Regions from separate parts of the Thermoanaerobacter sp. YS13 genome, predicted to be linked through region 1. Evidence: a T-box and tRNA genes for the amino acid it is inferred to sense, from the RefSeq annotation. Region 1 holds a T-box; the other holds one or more tRNA genes.
What was found. The T-box of region 1 lies ahead of THYS13_RS00490 (valine--tRNA ligase). A T-box ahead of a tRNA ligase gene usually reads a tRNA of that ligase, here a tRNA-Val.
Positions count from the first base shown of each region.

Region 2: it has a tRNA-Val gene. The T-box ahead of THYS13_RS00490 (valine--tRNA ligase) is inferred to sense a tRNA for this amino acid. The anticodon was not compared.

Region 1 covers NZ_JOOI01000001.1:100,477-110,201, forward strand. The annotation lists gene THYS13_RS00440 (YckD family protein) at 1-755, shown strand, start outside; gene THYS13_RS00445 (DUF2680 domain-containing protein) at 944-1,501, shown strand; gene THYS13_RS00450 (biotin transporter BioY) at 1,519-2,067, opposite strand; gene THYS13_RS00455 (bifunctional nuclease family protein) at 2,203-2,625, opposite strand; gene THYS13_RS00460 (hypothetical protein) at 2,937-3,134, shown strand; gene THYS13_RS00465 (Blp family class II bacteriocin) at 3,628-3,822, shown strand; gene THYS13_RS00470 (hypothetical protein) at 3,989-4,273, shown strand; partial or broken gene THYS13_RS00475 (ATP-binding cassette domain-containing protein) at 4,856-5,302, shown strand; gene THYS13_RS00480 (biotin/lipoyl-binding protein) at 5,308-5,619, shown strand; gene THYS13_RS00485 (HlyD family efflux transporter periplasmic adaptor subunit) at 5,776-6,411, shown strand; T-box leader at 6,488-6,689, shown strand; gene THYS13_RS00490 (valine--tRNA ligase) at 6,731-9,370, shown strand; gene THYS13_RS00495 (GNAT family N-acetyltransferase) at 9,388-9,725, shown strand, end outside.
Region 2 covers NZ_JOOI01000001.1:929,253-938,977, forward strand. The annotation lists gene THYS13_RS04810 (hypothetical protein) at 1-321, opposite strand, end outside; gene THYS13_RS04815 (NifU family protein) at 418-639, opposite strand; gene THYS13_RS04820 (GAF domain-containing protein) at 692-1,156, opposite strand; gene THYS13_RS04825 (prolipoprotein diacylglyceryl transferase) at 1,300-2,073, opposite strand; gene THYS13_RS04830 (M20 family metallopeptidase) at 2,328-3,503, opposite strand; tRNA gene THYS13_RS04835 (tRNA-Val) at 3,914-3,990, opposite strand; gene THYS13_RS04840 (hypothetical protein) at 4,175-4,606, shown strand; gene pepV (dipeptidase PepV) at 4,627-6,021, opposite strand; gene THYS13_RS04850 (glycosyl hydrolase family 18 protein) at 6,093-7,178, opposite strand; tRNA gene THYS13_RS04855 (tRNA-Ala) at 7,271-7,346, opposite strand; tRNA gene THYS13_RS04860 (tRNA-Val) at 7,365-7,441, opposite strand; gene manA (mannose-6-phosphate isomerase, class I) at 7,498-8,454, opposite strand; gene deoD (purine-nucleoside phosphorylase) at 8,524-9,225, opposite strand; RNA gene rnpB (RNase P RNA component class A) at 9,369-9,725, opposite strand, start outside.

The DNA of each region.
Region 1 (9,725 bases):
AGCAAATCATTACAGATTACAACAAAAAAATAGCTGACATTGAAAAAGAGTTTATAAACAAACTATTATCAGAAGGGCTTATAACACAGCAACAAGCAGAAAACATAATAGCAACCGTTGAAAACAAAGTTTATAAAGCAAATCAAGATTACGTTCCTTTCTTCATTGGTGGTGGCAAAGGATTTGACAAGGGGTTTTTTGGGATAGGCCGAATTGATACTTCAAAGCTCACGGACCAGCAAAAAGCAGCTTTAACAGAAATATATAAACAAATGGCAGCACTACAAAAAGATGAAGTAAATAAGTTAACATCAGAAGGATTATTGACTCAAGACCAAGCAAGCAAAATCACAAGCAAAATAGATAATATTGTGACTAATATAGACAAAAATAGATTTATCAATTTTAAAGGCCTATTTGAAGGAAAAGATGGATTAGGGTTTATCTTAAGAGAAGTTGATCCTTCCAAACTTACAGAACAGCAAAAAACAGAGCTGATGAATTATTTTAAACAAATGGCGCAATTACAAAAACAATTAGTTGATAAATTTGTAAGCTTTGGAGTTATTACTCAGGACCAAGGCAATACGATTAAAAATAGAATTGATACAATGGTGAAAAATATGGAACAAAACGGATTGCCTCAAGGATTTTTCAAACATTTTGAAGGAAGAAGAGGAGATTTTAAAGGTAAATGGCAAAATAAAAATTGGCAAACCAATACTGCTCCTCAAGGATATAGTAACTCTCTCTAATTGAATTTTTTGAATAAAAAGAGATGGATAAATGCCATCTCTTTTCTCTTTTTTGCATAGTAGGAACCCTCATATTACTCTAAAAAAATGTTCACACATCCTTCACAAATTCAATATAGTTACCTCAAACTAAAAGGTTATTATATAGATGTAGCAAATAAAAAATCAAAAAAGGAGTGTGGTTTTAAATGAAGCTCAAAAAGGTAGTAGCAGTAGTACTTACAGGAGGTATGCTTTTAAGTGGAATAGCTGCTTATGCAGCCATAACTGGTGATACAGCTAGTTCTTCAACGCCACGTCAATATTCTACGACAGCACCAAGATACGGAATGAGTAGAAATGCAGATTTTTTCGCAAAATTGACTGGCAAGACAGCAGATGAAATTTTAAGTGAACTTCAATCAGGGAAAACAATAGTTCAGATTGCAGAAGAAAATGGCATAACACTTGATAATCTGAAAAAAGCTTTAATTGAACAAAAAGAGGGGTTAATAGACCAATTAGTTAAAGAGGGTAAAATAACTCAGGAGAGAGCTGACACAATCAAAAAAACCATTGAAGACAGGATAAATTCATGGGATGGAACCTGTCAATATGGTAAAGGTTCAGGTGCTGGCTTAGGTCTTGGACTTGGGAAAAATTATAATGGCAATACAGGTATAGGTTTGGGAGCAGGTTTTGGTGCTAAAGGAGCGCATAAAGGAGCAGGCTATAGAGGAAACTTTAGCCCAACTGTTCAGCAATAGGTGAAAAAGGCAAGGGTTCAACCTTGCCTTTTTTCATTAGATTTTATAACAGGCTTTAATTTTAAAGTGAGATAAGAAGCGATAAATGCTTTGATTAAGTCGCCAGGTATAAAAGGAAGTGCCCCGGCTAAAATGGCTTTTTTAAATGGTATTCCTGTAACAAAAGAGAGCTGAGTTACTCCTAAAATATAAACAAGAATTATTGCAAATAGGACATATGTTAAAAAAACATTGATAAAATTTGCTTTTTTATTTTTTAAAGTCGAAGAAATTAAAAAAGCTGCAAAGGGCCAACTTAAAATATATCCTCCTGTAGGTCCTACTAAAACATTTAAACCCCCTCTAAGTCCAGAAAATACAGGTATTCCAATTGCACCTAAAAGGTCAAAAATAAAAAGGCTTAAAAATGCTGATGTAGGATTTAAAAGTCCTCCAGCTAACATTACTGCGAAAGTCTGTCCTGTGATAGGTACTGGAGAAAAAGGTAAGGGTATTTTTACAAAGCCCATTATAAAAGTAATAGCAGCAAAAAGAGAAGCTAAAATCATGTCTTTAGTTTTTATCATATTTTCCCTCCACAATGTATTATTACAACAATTATTATATTTTTTTAAAAAAGAATTGTCAACTATTTTTGAATAATGGTTAACAATTTTTTAAAAAAGTAACCCTCTTAAATTTTTAAGAGGGCCAGTAGAATTTTAACTATCGCCATCATCAAATTTTAAATCTGCCATATCATAGGTGAATTCCGCTAAACGAACATTTATGAAAATTGGTATATCAGTGCGCATTGCCAAAGCTATCGCATCACTGGGTCTTGAGTCTAATTTTATAACTCTATCCCCTTGTTTTATATAAAGCTCCGCATAATAAGTGTCATCTTTTAAATCAGTAATCACAACTTTTTCGGGTTTTCCTCCCAGTTGTTCAATAACAGATTTTAAAAGGTCGGGGGTTAAAGGGCGAGGCGGTGTAATTCCTTGAAGAGGTATTGCTATGTTTTGAGCTTCTAGTGGACCTATAACTATAGGTAAAACTTTCTTTTCCTCTTCATCTGTCAATAGGACGGAGAAATTTCCTTCCACGTCCATCGTAATTGCCTTAACACGAAATTTTAACATTTTTTACACCTCGATTTAAAACATCTTCTTATTATCATTATATCATACTTATGCAAATTTAATCTGATTGTTTTTACACAGTCCGAGAACTCAATGTAAATTGGGAAATATTAGGTGAAAAATGCATTTTCGTTCCCAAAATCGACACTTTCGTTCCAAAATCAACAAATTTTATAAATTAAGTGATATAATATAAAAAATGGTCGAAAAGTATGTTAAATTTTGATTTAAGTTAGAAAATAGTAGGTTTGATAAGGTGTTTGCAAAATCCATAAAATTACAGAGAGTGAGAATTAATAAGGTGATGCCCTATGAATAAATTAATATTTGATGAAGTGCTTTATTCTCATAAAAGATGTTTAAAAATGGGACTTACACAGCCTATAGGTAATCCTTTGATATTTTTGGAAGAACAGGAGTTGCGGTTAAAAATAAGTGAAAATAACGAACTTATAAATGTTTTTAGAAAAAACGTTAATAGTATTTTCAAGCAACTCAAAGAGAGATAGGTGTTTTTATTAACCGATACTGATGGGTACCTTTTGGAAATGGTATATGAAAAGGAAATCTATAATAATCTTGGTAAATGGGTCTAATAGAGTAAATTGTATTTATTACATTTTTTTAGTTTAAATTAATGACAGGTTTTGGCTTGTTAGGAGAAAGATTTTTAACTATAGCAGTCTTAGCTGATAAAGATTTAATTTTGTACAATATTTATGTCTGTACAGCCAATGCTCTAGTTACATTTTTTACTAATTTAGATTAAAGGACGTAAAAACTACAGAAAAATGTAGTAGATAACAAAAAAATTTTATGCTAAATTAAAGGCAGGATATAGAAATGGATGTGAGTTTAGGAAAAATCGAGAAATAAAAGCGAGTTTTTTACGTATATCATAAGTGATAAAAAATTTGCCATGAATAGCAGGTTAAAATAGATGAAAATCGCGCGATTGTAGTCAGAAAGGAGAAGAGGGAAAGAGATGGAAGCAGTATTACAATGAATAGGTTTGTAGAATTGACAGAAGATGATTTGATGGGTGTTAATGGTGGAGTTAATTGGGCAGCTGTTGCAGCAGGTACAGGCGTTGTATTAGGGGCTGCAGCTTTAGCGGTTAGTGGTGGACTTGCTTTTATACCTGTAGCTGTTATCTTGGAGCTGGAACATCAGGTGAAATTGCCCTTGCGGATTTAACAGTTACCGCATCTGGTATAGGCGGTGCAACAATTGGCTATGGGTTTAGCCATTAATCTAATTGAACTTCGAGTTATCAGCAAGTTTACTTGCTGATAACTCGTAACTAAAGAAATGAGGTACGATAAAATGGGTTCTAAGAAAATGGAAAAACTGTTGTTTTTTTTTGACTTTTTTAATTTCTGTAATTGCAGTTTTGTCTTCTTTGATATTTTTAATGAACTTATTGATTTCAGGTAATATTGCTAATACAAATATTGTAGTGGTAATAGCTTTGATATTTGACCCATGTGTAATTTTAATACTTAATTATATAGTATACACTAAGAATTACAAGTATTCCCCATTGAAACAACCTGATGAAGTGAAAGAAAAAATAATTATAGGATTTATCTGGGCAATTTCCATATCAGTTTTATTGACTATATGTTTTTCTATAATGGGAATTTAATTTTAATTAGCAAACTTAAAAAACGTAATAAGTAGTATAATACACTCAATAAACATAAAGTAAATTTAAGAATAAAAGGTGGACATTAAAACGTTACATATACACAAAACAACCTAATATAAAAAATTGCGATGCAGCTTATTTTTATATTAGTAAGCATTAAAATAGTTATAAAGAAATGGTGAATATGAAAGAAAACTTGGTAAATTAGTTAATCTACTGAATAAATTAAATAATTTAAAATATGCAGGACAATAAAAAAGGACATAAGATCTAAAATAATAAAAAGTTACCTCCATCAACGGTAAATGGTCTATCTCAGTTGGTGTTAGCTCTTGATAGAACCAATAGAACCTAAAGATAAGGGGTAAATAAATGGATGGTGTCAATTTTTTGATGGAAAAATTAAATAATTTTCCTGTAATTAAGGTTTCTTTGTTATTTATAATTTATTCCTAATATTTACTGTATTAGGAATTATAGGTTCGTTTTATTTTAAATTCTTAATGGATTCTATACTTCCAAATAGATTAGTGAAAACTCTCAATATGTTCTCAATAGGAATCATTGTATTATATGTAGGCTTGTAAAAAAGCCCAGATTCATGATTTTATTAACAGTCTATCTTTACGATATGAAACTATGATAGAAGAAAATGGTGCAAATTTATCTGGTGGGCAAAAACAAAGACTTGCAATAGCAAGAGCAATCTTGAAAAAGCCTGATATATTAATAATGGAGGAAGTTACTAGTAATTTGGATAGTACTACCGAAAAAACAATACATGATATGATACATGAATTTAGTAAAGATATTACTGCTATAATAATTGCTCATAGATTAAGTACTATCATGAGAAGTGATACCATATATGTTATGGATAAAGGAAAGATTGTAGAGAGTGGTAGTCATGAAGAATTAATGAGATTAGGAGGAAAGTATTATGAATTATGGAAGGATCAAATTCCAATATCTAATTACGAACTTGGAGATGGAGAAGCAGCAGCCTCTAATTTGATAGGAGCGTGACTTTTGTGAGAGAGATAGTACAAAATATAGAAGAACTTACAGACAGCAGAGAACTTTTAGAATCCAAACCGCATCCTATTGAGAGTGTTTCTGTTTATATTTTATTACTTCTCATTATATCTTTCTTGATATGGTCTTATTTTAGCGAGAAAGAAATAGTTGTTAAAGCAAACGGAATTATAAGACCTTACAAAGATGAATTTATCATCTCAGACAAAGTGACAGGCAATGTGGAGAGAATATATGTTACAGATGGTCAAAAAGTGAAAAAAGGAGATGCTTTATACGTAATAGAGCATAAAAACTTAGAATTTTGATTATCAAATGATTATTAATTAGAGACAGGATAAAATTGAGCAATTACAACGTGAACTGTTGAGGCAAATTGAAGAGGCACAGGAAGCAATTTACAATGCAAGAGAAGAACTTGCAAATTATAAAAATGGATATATGCTAAATATCAAAAACAATATATGCTTAGCCTCAAGGCAAATATCGAGCAAAATGAAGAAAAACTCAAGGAAATTAAAGCTAATTTGAATAATGTAAATGTAGAAAAATTCACAGCAGATACCATAGCTCAAATAGAAGATAATATCTACTCTGATGAAAAAGAAATAGAGAAATTAAAAGGAAACCTTCAGAATGTAAATCTTGCAATTGAGGATTATATAATAAACTCTCCTGCAGACGGCAAAATTGATATGATAACGAGTATAAAAGAAGGGGATTTAGTACAAAGTGGATTAGAAATGGTTAAAATTATTCCAGATAATCCAGAATATATAGTAAAACTTTGTATTCCTAACAAAGATATTGCAAACGTAAAAGTTGGTCAAAAAATAAAATATCATATTTTAGCTTTGCCTTATCAAGAGTATGGGGAGCTGTCAGGTGAAATAGTAAAATTAAGTATAGACTCGAGATTAGACAAACAAAGTGGGCTTAATTACTATGAAGCAGAGGCAACTATTGACAATAAACCTTTGTACAATCGTAAAAGAGAAGAGAAAAACATAAGAGTAGGCATGATAGTAGAAGCCCATGTTATTGGCCATAGGGAAAAAATGCTTTACTATCTTTTAGAACAACTCAATTTGAAAGATTAGTTGAGTTCCTTTAACCTGTAGGGAATTAACTGTTGACAATTGGTGAGATTTTATATATATTATATATCAAATGGAATATGAGGCTATGAAAGAGAGGAGTAAGTGTATACTGGCTAAAGAGAGGGATATCCCACGGGCTGAAAGGATTCCCGCCAAAGGTACACTGAAGGTAGCTCTGGAGCCTGTAAACCGAAGTCCAGTAGGTTTAAACGGGTCTGCCCGTTATAGCTTGAGTGATAAATGAAGGTGGTACCGCGAAATGCCCTTTCGCCCTTTATGGGTGAAAGGGTTTTAAAATTTTACGGAGGGAGTGTAAGGCATGAAAGAGATAGCTAAAACCTACAATCCAAAGGAATTTGAAGATAGAATTTATGCTTTTTGGATGGAAAAAGGATATTTTACTCCTAAAATAGACCCTGAAAAACAGCCATTTACTATTGTTATACCGCCTCCAAACATAACAGGGCAATTACATATGGGACATGCACTTGATAATACTTTGCAGGACATATTGATAAGATGGAAAAGAATGCAGGGTTATGCAGCATTGTGGATACCTGGCTCAGACCATGCCAGCATTGCAACGGAGATAAAAGTTTTAGACACGATAAGAGAAGAAACGGGGCTCACGAAGAAAGAAATAGGAAGAGAAGAGTTTTTGAAAAGGGCATGGGCATGGAAGGACAAATACGAAAACCGTATTTTAAGCCAATTAAAAAAGTTGGGTTCTTCTTGTGATTGGACAAGGACACGCTTTACTATGGATGAAGTATGTTCAAGGGCGGTAAGAGAAGTTTTTGTTTCTCTCTATGAAAAAGGGCTTATATACAGAGGTGACAGGATAATAAATTGGTGCCCAGACTGCAACACTGCTTTATCTGATGCGGAAGTGGAACATAAAGAGCAAAAAGGGCATTTGTGGTACATCAAATACCCCATAAAAGGTGAAGATGGATATGTAGTTATAGCTACTACAAGGCCTGAGACGATGCTGGGGGATGTAGCAGTTGCTGTAAATCCTGATGATGAAAGGTATAAGGACCTGGTAGGTAAGACTTTGGTACTGCCACTTGTAGGAAGGGAGATACCTGTAATTGCTGACAGTTACGTTGACCCTTCATTTGGAACAGGTGCTGTCAAAGTTACACCTGCTCACGATCCAAATGACTTTGAGATGGGGACAAGACACAATCTTCCATTTATTAATATAATGAATGAGAATGCGACGATTAATGAAAACGGAGGAAAATATAAAGGTCTTGATAGATATGAGGCGAGAGAAAGAATAGTTAAAGACCTCAAAAATCTCGGACTACTTCTAAAAGTTGAAGACCACGTTCACAATGTGGGACATTGTTACAGGTGCGATACAGTAGTTGAGCCTCTACTTTCCAAACAGTGGTTTGTAAAGATGGAGCCTTTAGCGAAACCTGCTTTAGAAGTTGTAAAAGAAGGAAAAATTAAGTTTGTGCCTGAAAGATTCGAAAAAATATACACTAATTGGTTAGAAAACATAAAGGATTGGTGTATTTCAAGGCAATTATGGTGGGGACATAGAATTCCTGCCTGGTATTGCGATGACTGTGGTCATATAACTGTATCGCGTAAAGACCCAGAAAAATGTGAAGCGTGCGGAAGCATACACATACATCAAGACGAGGATGTATTAGATACTTGGTTTAGTTCTGCACTTTGGCCTTTCTCTACTATGGGTTGGCCAGAAGAAACAGAAGATTTAAGATATTTCTATCCGACAGATGTACTTGTTACGGGATATGACATAATTTTCTTCTGGGTTGCAAGAATGATTTTTATGAGTTTGGAATTTATGAAAGAAGTACCATTTAAGCATGTTTTGATACATGGTTTAGTCAGGGATGCTCAAGGTAGAAAAATGAGCAAATCTCTTGGCAATGGAATAGACCCGTTAGAGGTTATTGAAAAGTATGGAGCAGACACTTTAAGGTTTACATTAGTCATAGGAAATGCTCCAGGAAACGATATGAGGTTTAGTCAAGATAAAGTTGAACTCAGCAGAAACTTTGCAAATAAATTGTGGAACGCTTCAAGATATGTGTTGCTGAATTTAACTGATAATGATACTAATCTTTATACAGAGGGGTTAACTATTGCTGATAAGTGGATTTTGACAAGGTATAACAATATAGTAAAAGAAGTGACAGAGAATTTAGAAAAATTTGAGTTAGGAATAGCTGCGACAAAACTTTATGACTTTGTGTGGAGCGAATTTTGCGATTGGTATATAGAACTTAGTAAACCTGTGTTATACAGTGATAACCTTGAAGCTAAAAAGGTTACAAAGTCTGTTTTAAGATATGTGCTTGATAATACTTTGAGGCTTTTGCACCCCTTTATGCCTTTTATAACTGAAGAAATATGGCGGAATTTACCTCATGAGGGCGAGAGTATAATGATTGCTGAATGGCCGAAATACAAAGAAGAGCTGGATTTCACTGAAGAAGCGAAAAATGCTGATATTATAATGGAAGCTATTAGGACCATTAGAAATTTAAGGGCAGAAGCAAATGTTTCCCCTTCTAAAAAAGCAAAAGTTATTGTGGCTGTTGAAAATGAAAATTATGTAAAGATGTTTGAAGTGGGTACAAATTATATAATGAAACTTGCAGGTGCTAGCGAAGTTGTAATTGAAACAGATAAAAGTAAAATTCCTCATAAAGCTTTGAGTGGAGCAATAGAAGGAGGGTTGGTGGTACTTCCACTTGAAGATTTAATAGACTTAGAAGAAGAGATAAAGAGGCTTAATGAAGAAAGACAAAAAGTGATAAGCGAAATTGAAAGAGCACAAGGGCTTTTAAATAATGAAAATTTCATCAAAAAAGCGCCAGAAAAAGTAGTCAGTGCGGAAAGAGAGAAATTAGAAAAATATACTACAATGCTTAAAAACATAGAGGAGAGACTTAAGTTATTAAAGAGTTAACCTCTAGGGGGATTTGTATGTTATCTTTGTTTAAAAGGCCCAAAAAAGAGTCTCAACTGGTTATAAGAGAGGCTAAGATAAAAGATGCGAGTGGGATAATAAAGCTTTTAAACAGTGTTGGAAGAGAAAAATTGTATATGGTGTCAGAGACATTTAATTGGTCTGAGGAGGAAGAAAAACAGCTTATTAAAAATTTAGACCGCAACAAAGATTTGATCCTAGTGGCAGACTACGGTGGTGAAATCGTAGGCTGCCTCACTCTCTTCCGTTATTATGGGGGAAGATCTCCTAAAGTACAACATGTAGGAGAAATAGGTATAAGTATAGACGCTCGATTTAGGAATATAGGAATCGG
Region 2 (9,725 bases), 830 kb from region 1:
TTTTGAATATTTTTCTGATAAATTTTTGTCTAAAGGTGTAAAAGTATTTACATAGTAATCTATATACTCTAATTTATCATTGTCAGTATTGTATACAATTTTTAAATTCTTAAATGGATTACTTCCTTCAAATTTAAAGCTATATAACCCATTTTTCAACTTATGTTCTACCAATTTTAATCCCCTTGTAAAAGGTACCTTCATTATTATTTTTTGTAATATTTTTTCTTCTGAATAAGGATTAGCTTCTGAATAGGCACTTGATAAATTTAAAAATAATATCAAGACAATCAATCCTGCTAAACAAAATTTTTTAACCATACATAGACCTCCTTGAAAATATTCCCATATATACTATTCTATGTATGGTTAAAAATTCCTGCTTATATAACAAAAAAATCCGGATTACCCGGATTTTTAAACTGCTATTACTTCCCTCACTTCAGGTATTTCTTCTTTGATAGCCCTTTCAATGCCTTCTTTCAGCGTCAACGTAGCAAAAGGGCATCCTCCACAAGCGCCTGTCAATCTTACCTTTACAATTCCATCATCTGTAACGTCAATAAGTTCTACATCTCCTCCGTCTGCTTGAAGAGATGGTCTTAAAAGCTCTAATACTTCTTCTACTCTTTCTCTCATAGCCTATCCTCCTTCCTGACACAATTATTATACCACAAAAGCCAATGGATATCTATTTTTTAAGTTTTCGACTTATAATCTCTGCAACTTTTTCTAAAAATCTTTTATCTTCTTCATCAAAAGCAGCTAAATCATCGCTGTCAATATCTATTTCTCCTATTATGTCGCCATTAACCCATATTGGCACTACAATTTCCGATTTCGTCTCAAGACTACAAGCCAAATAATTATCTTCTTTTGTTACATCATCTACAATTATAGTATTTTTTTCTGCAACAGCTCTTCCACAAACTCCCTGCCCTACTTTAATTCTCACATGCTCTGTAGGTCTACCAATATAAGGTCCTATTACTAACTCTCCATCCTTTATGAAATAAAAACCTGTCCAATTGTAGTAAGGAACATTGTCTGCTAATATCTTAACAACTTCACCATAAAATTCATCCATATCATCAATTTCTCTTGCCATTTGGTCAATCCTAACTAATAAATCATCAAAAACTTTTCTTTTTTCCATCTTTTCAGCTCCTTTGTAAAAAATTTATCAAATATAATTTTACCATTAAAATGTTGTAAAATAAAGTAGTTCCCTTTTAGATTTATCAATAGTTAAAGATTAATTCAATTTGCCTTAAATAAGAAAACTGCCTCAAAGGCAGTTTAATTGTAAAATTGTTTATTGGGGTCATTTAAAACCTTTCTAATCATCCAGTATGCCAATATCAAAATGAAAGGTGTTACTAACTGAGTTAAAGTAAAAAATCCTATTCCCCATTTTTCATTTAAATATACAGGCCATATTAAAGGATTGTCTCTTACTGTTTCTTCAATTAAACCTCTCATCAATTGATAATAAAATATAAAAGACCAAAATTGATATCCATCAGGCATATGCTTTTTCTGTATATAAAAATATCTTATAAGAAGTATTATCCCCATGGCAACTCCTACTAATTGTGCAGGCCATCTCCCAAATGCAAATTCAGTCGGTCTTCCCAATACTTCTTGATTAAAAATATTGCCAATTCTCACCAATATGTTTCCAATAGCAAGACCTAAAACTGCAAAATCCTCCAAAGGATTTATCCTCACACCTTTTTTACGGCAATAATAAAGTCCTGCTAAAAAACCACCTAAAACTGAACCATGCCAAGATAACCCACCTTCATAAATTTTTAAAACTTGGATAGGATTTTTAATAAACCACTCAGGATAATTTGCCAATACAAACATCAATCGAGCACCTATAACACCAGAAATTACTACAACCATTAATAGATTTAATAAAAAGTCTTCATCGTAATTTAATTTCATTGCCTCTTTGTACAAATAATATCCACCGATAGCAATAGAAATAGCCATAAAAATTCCATACCAATGGACAGCAATTGGACCAATTTTAAAGGCATAAGGGCTAATTGTCGGAATGTACATCATACAACCTCCATACAATAGTTTTTAAACAGAAAACTCTGATAAGATTTTCATTATAATATCATTCTACAGCATTTCGATAATAAGTCAAGAGGTGACTTTTATTTCCTTATAATGCTTTTATATGACTCTGAAATAAAAAAATCCTATCCTCAACATAAAAAGTTTTGGCACCAAGCCCAAATTACATAAAAATAAAGGCAGCAAGCTTTTTTCTACTCTGATTGGTATAAGAAATTGCTCGCGAGGAATATTTAAGAAATTTCAACCGTTTTTTTAAACTCCTCTTTTATCTTCTTTAGCAATTCCTCTTTTGTCATTATATCTACCGCCGTCATAGCCAAAGCTTTGGCTGCAAGTACGGCTGCCTCCTTCCCCCTCTGTGAACCTGCAGCTCTCAAAAATTCCAAGCCATGAGGGGCTATGTCCTCTTCAGCTATGGCAATATGTGGATGGATAGAAGGCACAACCTGGCTTACATTTCCCATGTCCGTTGAACCAACGCCCTCTTCTTTATCACTTATATCATGATAACCCAGTTCCTTTAAATTAGTTCTAAATGTCTCAGCCATAGTTTTATTGGTTACTAGGTTGTCAAAGCCAAGCTCAAAATTTCTATATGAAAGCTTTGCTCCAGTTGCCACTTCAGCACCCTTGGCACAGGCTATTACTTTTTCCTTTACCTCCAGCATGTATTTTTTTTCTTTTGCCCTCACGTAAAAGCGGGCAATAGCTTTTTCGGGAATAATATTGGGAGTGTATCCTCCTTCGGTAATTATTCCATGGATTCTCGCATCAGGTCTCAACTGCTGCCTTAAGGCATTGATACCGTTGAAAAGAAGGATAACCGCGTCGAGAGCATTTATGCCTAGGTGAGGTGCAGCAGCAGCATGTGCTGCTTTACCCGTATATGTAAACTCCAGAGCTTCTATGGCAAGGGAAGTGGTATATACTGTAGTTCTATTGCCAGGGTGTACCATCATAGCTGCATCCACATCATTAAAAACACCTCTTTCTACTAGTATTACTTTGGCACCATCAGTTTCTTCTGCAGGAGAACCTACTAACATCACTTCGCCAAAAAGCTCTTCACTTAATGCCCCTAAGGCTGCTGCAGCTCCAAAACTCGCGGCTGCAATTAGGTTATGACCACAAGCGTGACCTATTTCTGGAAGAGCATCATACTCAGCCAAAAGCGCCACCCTGGGACCAGGTTTTTTAAGTTTTTTCTGTGCCAAAAAAGCAGTTGGCAGACCTTCTACTTCATTTATTAAAAAACCATAACCGTTTATTTTTTCCTTTAGTAGTTTTGAAGCTTTAAATTCTTGATTTCCAAGCTCAGGATTTTTGTATATCTCATCAGCAACTTCAAAAATCTCCCCCTTAATACTATCGATAAAAGAAATGACCTTCTTTTTCAATTCTTCCATACCTATAACACCTTCCTGATATACATGAATTTTATAAAAATGTTTATTAATATCGCTAAGCATTTTATAAATATTTCTCCATTTAGAATAAGTGGATTTACGTTTCTGTTGATTTGTCCATAATTCCAATCAAAAATAACGAAAGTAATGATTACTAGTGTGTGTCACATGTTGTAATTTATGTTATCAATTTAAAACAGTAAAGTCAAGAACCTTTTTGTATCTCCCTCAAATAGGTATAGACGCATTTACCACTTAGAGAATAATTACAAAAACATTGAAGAAGATAGCACATAAAAAGAATAGAGCTGTCTCCTTGGGCAACAGAATTAAATATTACCATTCCTTCATAAACATCAAAAAAATAAAAATTCCGGCATTTCTATAACGCCGGAAAATCTTCATATTATTGGTGGGGTTAACAGGGATCGAACCTGTGACCTCTACGATGTGAGCGTAGCGCTCTGACCAGCTGAGCTATAACCCCACTTTCTATATTTTTATTATACACATCCTCATAAAACATGTCAATCACAAATTTTTTAATAAAAAGAAGGAATTTAAACGTTTAAATAGAATTTATGATATAAAACCACTTACTTGTATAGTAACATATACTATATAGTAAAAACCGCTAAATAAGAATATCATTTTATGAAAAGAGGGATATCATGAATGACTTATTATCCTTAAGATGCATAAACACTACTTTGAGCGAAATTCTTAGCGACGAATACCTTTCCCTTATGAAGTGGGAAATAGAAAAAACCTCAGGAATTAACTTTATACAACATATTCTAAAATATGAAGACGATACTGAATGGTTTATCCTTTTGAACGGAATTGAAAAAAACTCTCGCCTTTGGTTGACAATTTTCGAGGACCCTTATGAGCCAGTTAATAGAATTATAATTAATGAACTTTCTGTGTCTTTTGAAAAAGAAATTGACAAAAAAGAACTAGAAAAACAAATTATAAAAACTGTTTCTGAGTTTTTACGCGATATTGGTGTCATTTCAGTATATTCTAATAATACATCTTTGCCTTGGGAAAAATTAGGATTTGTGCTAGAAGAAAATAAATTATATTTTAGTTTAAAATAAAACCCCTCAAAAGAGGGATTTTATTTTGCTAATTCATATATAGCGTGAGCATAAATTTTTGCATTTAATATCAGATCTTCAATCTCTATATATTCATCTGCTTGATGTGCTAACTCTGGTTTGCCTGGGAAAACAGGCCCAAATGCTACTGTGTTAGGCATCTCCTTGGCGTAAGTTCCCCCACCTATTGCTAAAAGCTCTGCTTTCTGTCCCGTCTGTTCCTCATAAACTTTGCTCAAAGTTTTTATCAAAGGATGGTCTGGTGGAAAATACAAAGGTGGTTGATGGAGCATGTCTTCTATTCTCATCCCATTAGTTTTGATTTTCTCTTCGAAAATATTCATCCAATCCTCATATTTATATTTTACAGGATATCGAATATTTAATCCTAATACTCCTTTGTTTTCATCTAATTGAATAGTACCAACGTTAAAAGTCAATTCTCCTGTTTCATCTTTTAAGTATATGCCAAAAGTTTTTCCATCTGTTTCCATTCCCACATTTTTAGCAAAGAAATGTATAAAATCTTTGACATCGCTATCCTCTAAATCTATTCTGTCAAGGAAGAGAAACAATTGCATTATAGCATTCTTTCCTAAGTGTGGAAGACTGCCATGAGCCGAAACCCCTACTGACTTGATTACAAGCATTTCGCCTTTCTCTTCAGCCTTCAAATTGTAACCACTCTCTTTTACGAAAGCTTTTAACTTATCTTGAATTTCTTTCTTTTTATCTGCTTCTTTTACCTTTAAGGCAGCTTCACAATAGCCCGGCACTACATTGGGCCTTTCTCCACCTTTGATATATTCTATAACTATATTACTGGGCTTTTTATTAAAGTCTTTTACCACATTAAACATTGTTATCCCCTTTTCTGCATATATAATTGGATATTGAGCATCAGGAGTAAAACCCATAGTAGGAGCTTCATCATGTTTTAAATAATAAGCAATTTCGTGAGAACCTGTCTCTTCATTTGTTCCAAATAAAATTCTTACTCTTTTAGAAAGCTTTAACCCAGCGTCTTTTATAGCTTTTAACCCATATAAAGCAGCAATTATAGGGCCTTTATCATCTACAGTACCTCTTCCATATATCTTTCCCTCATGTATTTCAGCACCATAAGGTGGATGGGTCCACCCATCACCTTCTGGAACTACATCTAAATGTCCCAAAACTCCTATCATTTCTTCTCCTTCGCCGTATTCTGCATACCCTACATATCCATCCACGTTTTTAGTCCTAAAGCCTAAACTTTGTGCAATCTCTAAAGCTTTGTGCAATGCCTTCGCAACACCTTCTCCATACGGCATACCTGGTTTTGGCTCATCTTGTACACTTTTTATCTTGACTAACTCTTGAACAAATTTTATAATGTCATCTCTCATATTGTCTATGTAGGAATTTAAATCCATGAAAATCCCCCCAATAATTTGGTAATCACATCTTTATTATATATCTTTACTTAAATGTTTTCAATATTTTTCTATCTGCTTCCTATTTTCTTACCTATAACATTCCAAAAAGAAGGGGTTTCAAAGCCAATCCTCCACACACATATGCCATGTAAATTATACCTTTTAGCAACTTCTATCTTCTCAGCTAAAGTGGCAGAGTTTTCAAACCATACCTCTCTCGTTATTCCCATGTTTTTGTCATAATAGACATAATAAGGCTCTTGGTATTGGTTGCTCCACTTTATTTGAATTCCTTGAATTTGTGCTTTTGTAAGTATTTCTTTTGTAGGGCGAGAGAAACCACCACTCTTACTGACAGGCCAATCATATCCGTAAGTAGCGACTCCCAGACATATTTGCTGTGGCTTAAAACCCTCATTTAGCGCATCTTTCACATTATACTCTACCCACTGTTCTGGAGAAACAGGTCCTGGAGGAGTAGACGCATTGTGTCTATCATAAGTCATCAATGTTACATGATCCACCAAAGGCGCCAATTTGTGATAGTCATATATACCTGATATTTCTTTAGGTACATGATAATGCGGTATTACAGATATATCAAGAATTTTACCTTCTTTTTTAATCAAAGGTCTTATTTTACTCACAAACGCTGTTAGATAATCTTTATCTTTAATGTAATTTTTAGTTCCATGAGGAATAAACTCAAAATCTATATTGTAACCATCAAAATTATGTTTTTTTAACAAGGCCATTAATTGAGAAATAGCCTTTTCACGGATATTCGGATCCAAGAGAACTTCATCTTTGCTGTTTGCCACATTAACCAGAGGAACTATCTTTATCCCTTGTTTTTTCGCATAATCCAGCGCCTGAGGATTTGTAGAATCTTTTACTGTCCCGTCTCCTTCTACAGTAAGCCACAATGGAGAAAGTGTATCAATATATCTTGAATATTTTACCAGTGATTGATATGAATTGTCTGGTCCAGCAGAATCAACATAAAATCCTACTACGTGAAGTTTTTTTAATCCTAGCTTACCAAAAGGCTTAAAAAAAGGTTTTTGAATTGTATTTTTACATGCACTCAAAAAAATTGATATGGTAAACAGCAAAACTATCAAAATCAATACAAATCTTAACTTTTTCCTCATAAAAAGATATAACCTCCTCATTTTTGTTATGATTCGGTTATATCTTGTGAAAAAAAAATAAATTTATGTATAAAAATATTTTATTTTCAGTTTGGTGGAGATAAGGGGATTCGAACCCCTGACCTCATGCATGCGAAGCATGCGCTCTCCCTACTGAGCTATATCCCCATGTAACCCATATAAAAATGGTGGGGTTAACAGGGATCGAACCTGTGACCTCTACGATGTCAACGTAGCGCTCTGACCAGCTGAGCTATAACCCCACTTCTTGCTTTTTTATTATACAATTTTAATAAAAGGTTGTCAATATTTATGCTTTTTATATATAAGCTTTGAGCACCTTGCAATTTCCTTCTACTGTATAACTCGGTGTAGAAGCTGGTATTAGCACAGTCTCTCCTGCCTTTAATTCAACAATATCTTCATAAAAATCAATTTTGCAATTTCCTTCTACAGCTGTTAAAGTGTTAAATTTTCCTTCTGTATCTATTTTTACCTCTTCATTTATTTCAATTATACTTACCTGAAAATATGGAGATTTAACAACATGAGATATGCGTCCGCCTCGTATTTCTTTAAATTCAGGTATTATTTTATCTGTCTTTATATTAAAATTTATAACATTTAAAGCTTTTTCTATATGTAACTCTCTCTTCCTACCGAATTCATCTACTCTATTGTAATCATATACTCTATAGGTGAGGTCTGAATTTTGTTGAATTTCACAAATAAGTATGCCTTCACCTATGGCATGCACCATCCCTGAAGGTATGTAAATCACATCACCTGGCTTTACTTCTATTTCCTTTAAACATTCTTCTAATCTTTCTTCCTTCAATAGTCTTTTAAATTCTTCTTTTGTGGTTCCTTCTTTTAAACCGCACACAAGTTTAGCCCCGGGTTTTGCATCTATTATATACCACATCTCTGTTTTTCCAGAATCGCCATTTTCGTATTTAAAAGCATATTCATCATCTGGATGAACTTGGACAGAAAGTTTGTCTTGCGCATCAATTATTTTGATAAGTAAAGGAAATCTCTCATAATTTACCCCTTTACCATATATATCCTCAAAAAATTTGTAGGCTATATCACTTAGTTTTTGGCCATTAAATTCTCCACCTTCAATTACACTGACAGCAGTTCTATTGTCAGATATTGTCCACAATTCTCCAATTTTTTTACCCTCGGGAATATCAAAGCCAAATTTATCTCTTAATGCAGTACCTCCCCATATTCTCTCCATAAAAATAGGCTTAAATTTTAAAGGCTTCATCACCTATCAGCTCCTTTTTTAATTATTTTAAAAAGAGGATAAACCCAGCTATCCTCTTTTTAAAAATCATTATTCAGCAATTTCTAGTGCAATTTTTACCATGTCCATAAAAGTCTTTTGCCTTTCTTCAGCTGTCGTTGCTTCTCCGGTAACCAAGCTATCGCTCACTGTCAATATTGTAAGAGCATCTACATTGTACTTAGCAGCCAGAGTATATAGTCCTGCAGTTTCCATTTCTACTGCCAAAACACCAAACTTCGCCCATAATTTCCAACTGTCTGGGTCATCATTATAAAAAGTATCCGTTGTAAGAATATTTCCTACTTTAGGTTGTATTCCTAACTCCATTGCTTTATCATAGGCTTTTTTCAATAATTTAAAACTTGCTGTAGGAGCATAATCCATGCCATTAAATCTAATCTTATTTATTGCAGAGTCTGTTGAAGAACTCATGGCAATTACTATATCTCTGAGTTCGATATCTGGTTGCAAAGAACCACAAGTACCTATTCTTATGAGATTTTTCACGTTGTAACTGGTTATAAGCTCATTTACATAAATAGATAAGGAAGGTACTCCCATGCCTGTACCTTGAACTGATACTCTTTTCCCTTTATAATGCCCTGTAAAACCATACATTCCTCTAACTTCATTGTAACATTTTACATCTTCAAGAAAATTTTCTGCTATGTATTTAGCCCTTAAAGGATCTCCTGGCAATAACACTGTTTGAGCGATTTCGTTTTCTTTAGCCCCAATATGTATGCTCATCTGAATCTCTCCTTCTATAATAGTTTTGCCCATATATAATATTAGCAAAAAACAACTTTTAAATCAAACAAAAATTTATGGACCAAACAATTTTTAAATTTTGCATAAATAAAAAATACCACAGAATCATGGTATTTTAAATCCATGTGAGCAAGTCTATAAGCCGAGTTCTGTCGAGGATGGCCATCTATCTAGGGTGTCAGTCGCCTGACACTTCTAGCAGCATAACCCGAGGGAAACGGCGGGCCACCTACTCCCTCCTATTCGCCTTGCTCCAGGTGGGGTTTGCAGAGCAGACCAGTCGCCTGGTCCCTGGTGAGCTCTTACCTCACCTTTCCACCCTTACCTGGCACTCACAAGTTGAGTGCTAGGCGGTATATCTCTGTTGCACTTTCCTTGGAGTCGCCTCCACCGGGTGTTACCCGGCACCCTGCCCTGTGGAGCTCGGACTTTCCTCGTGCAAAATTGCAGGTGCAATTTTGCACGCGGCCATCCGACTT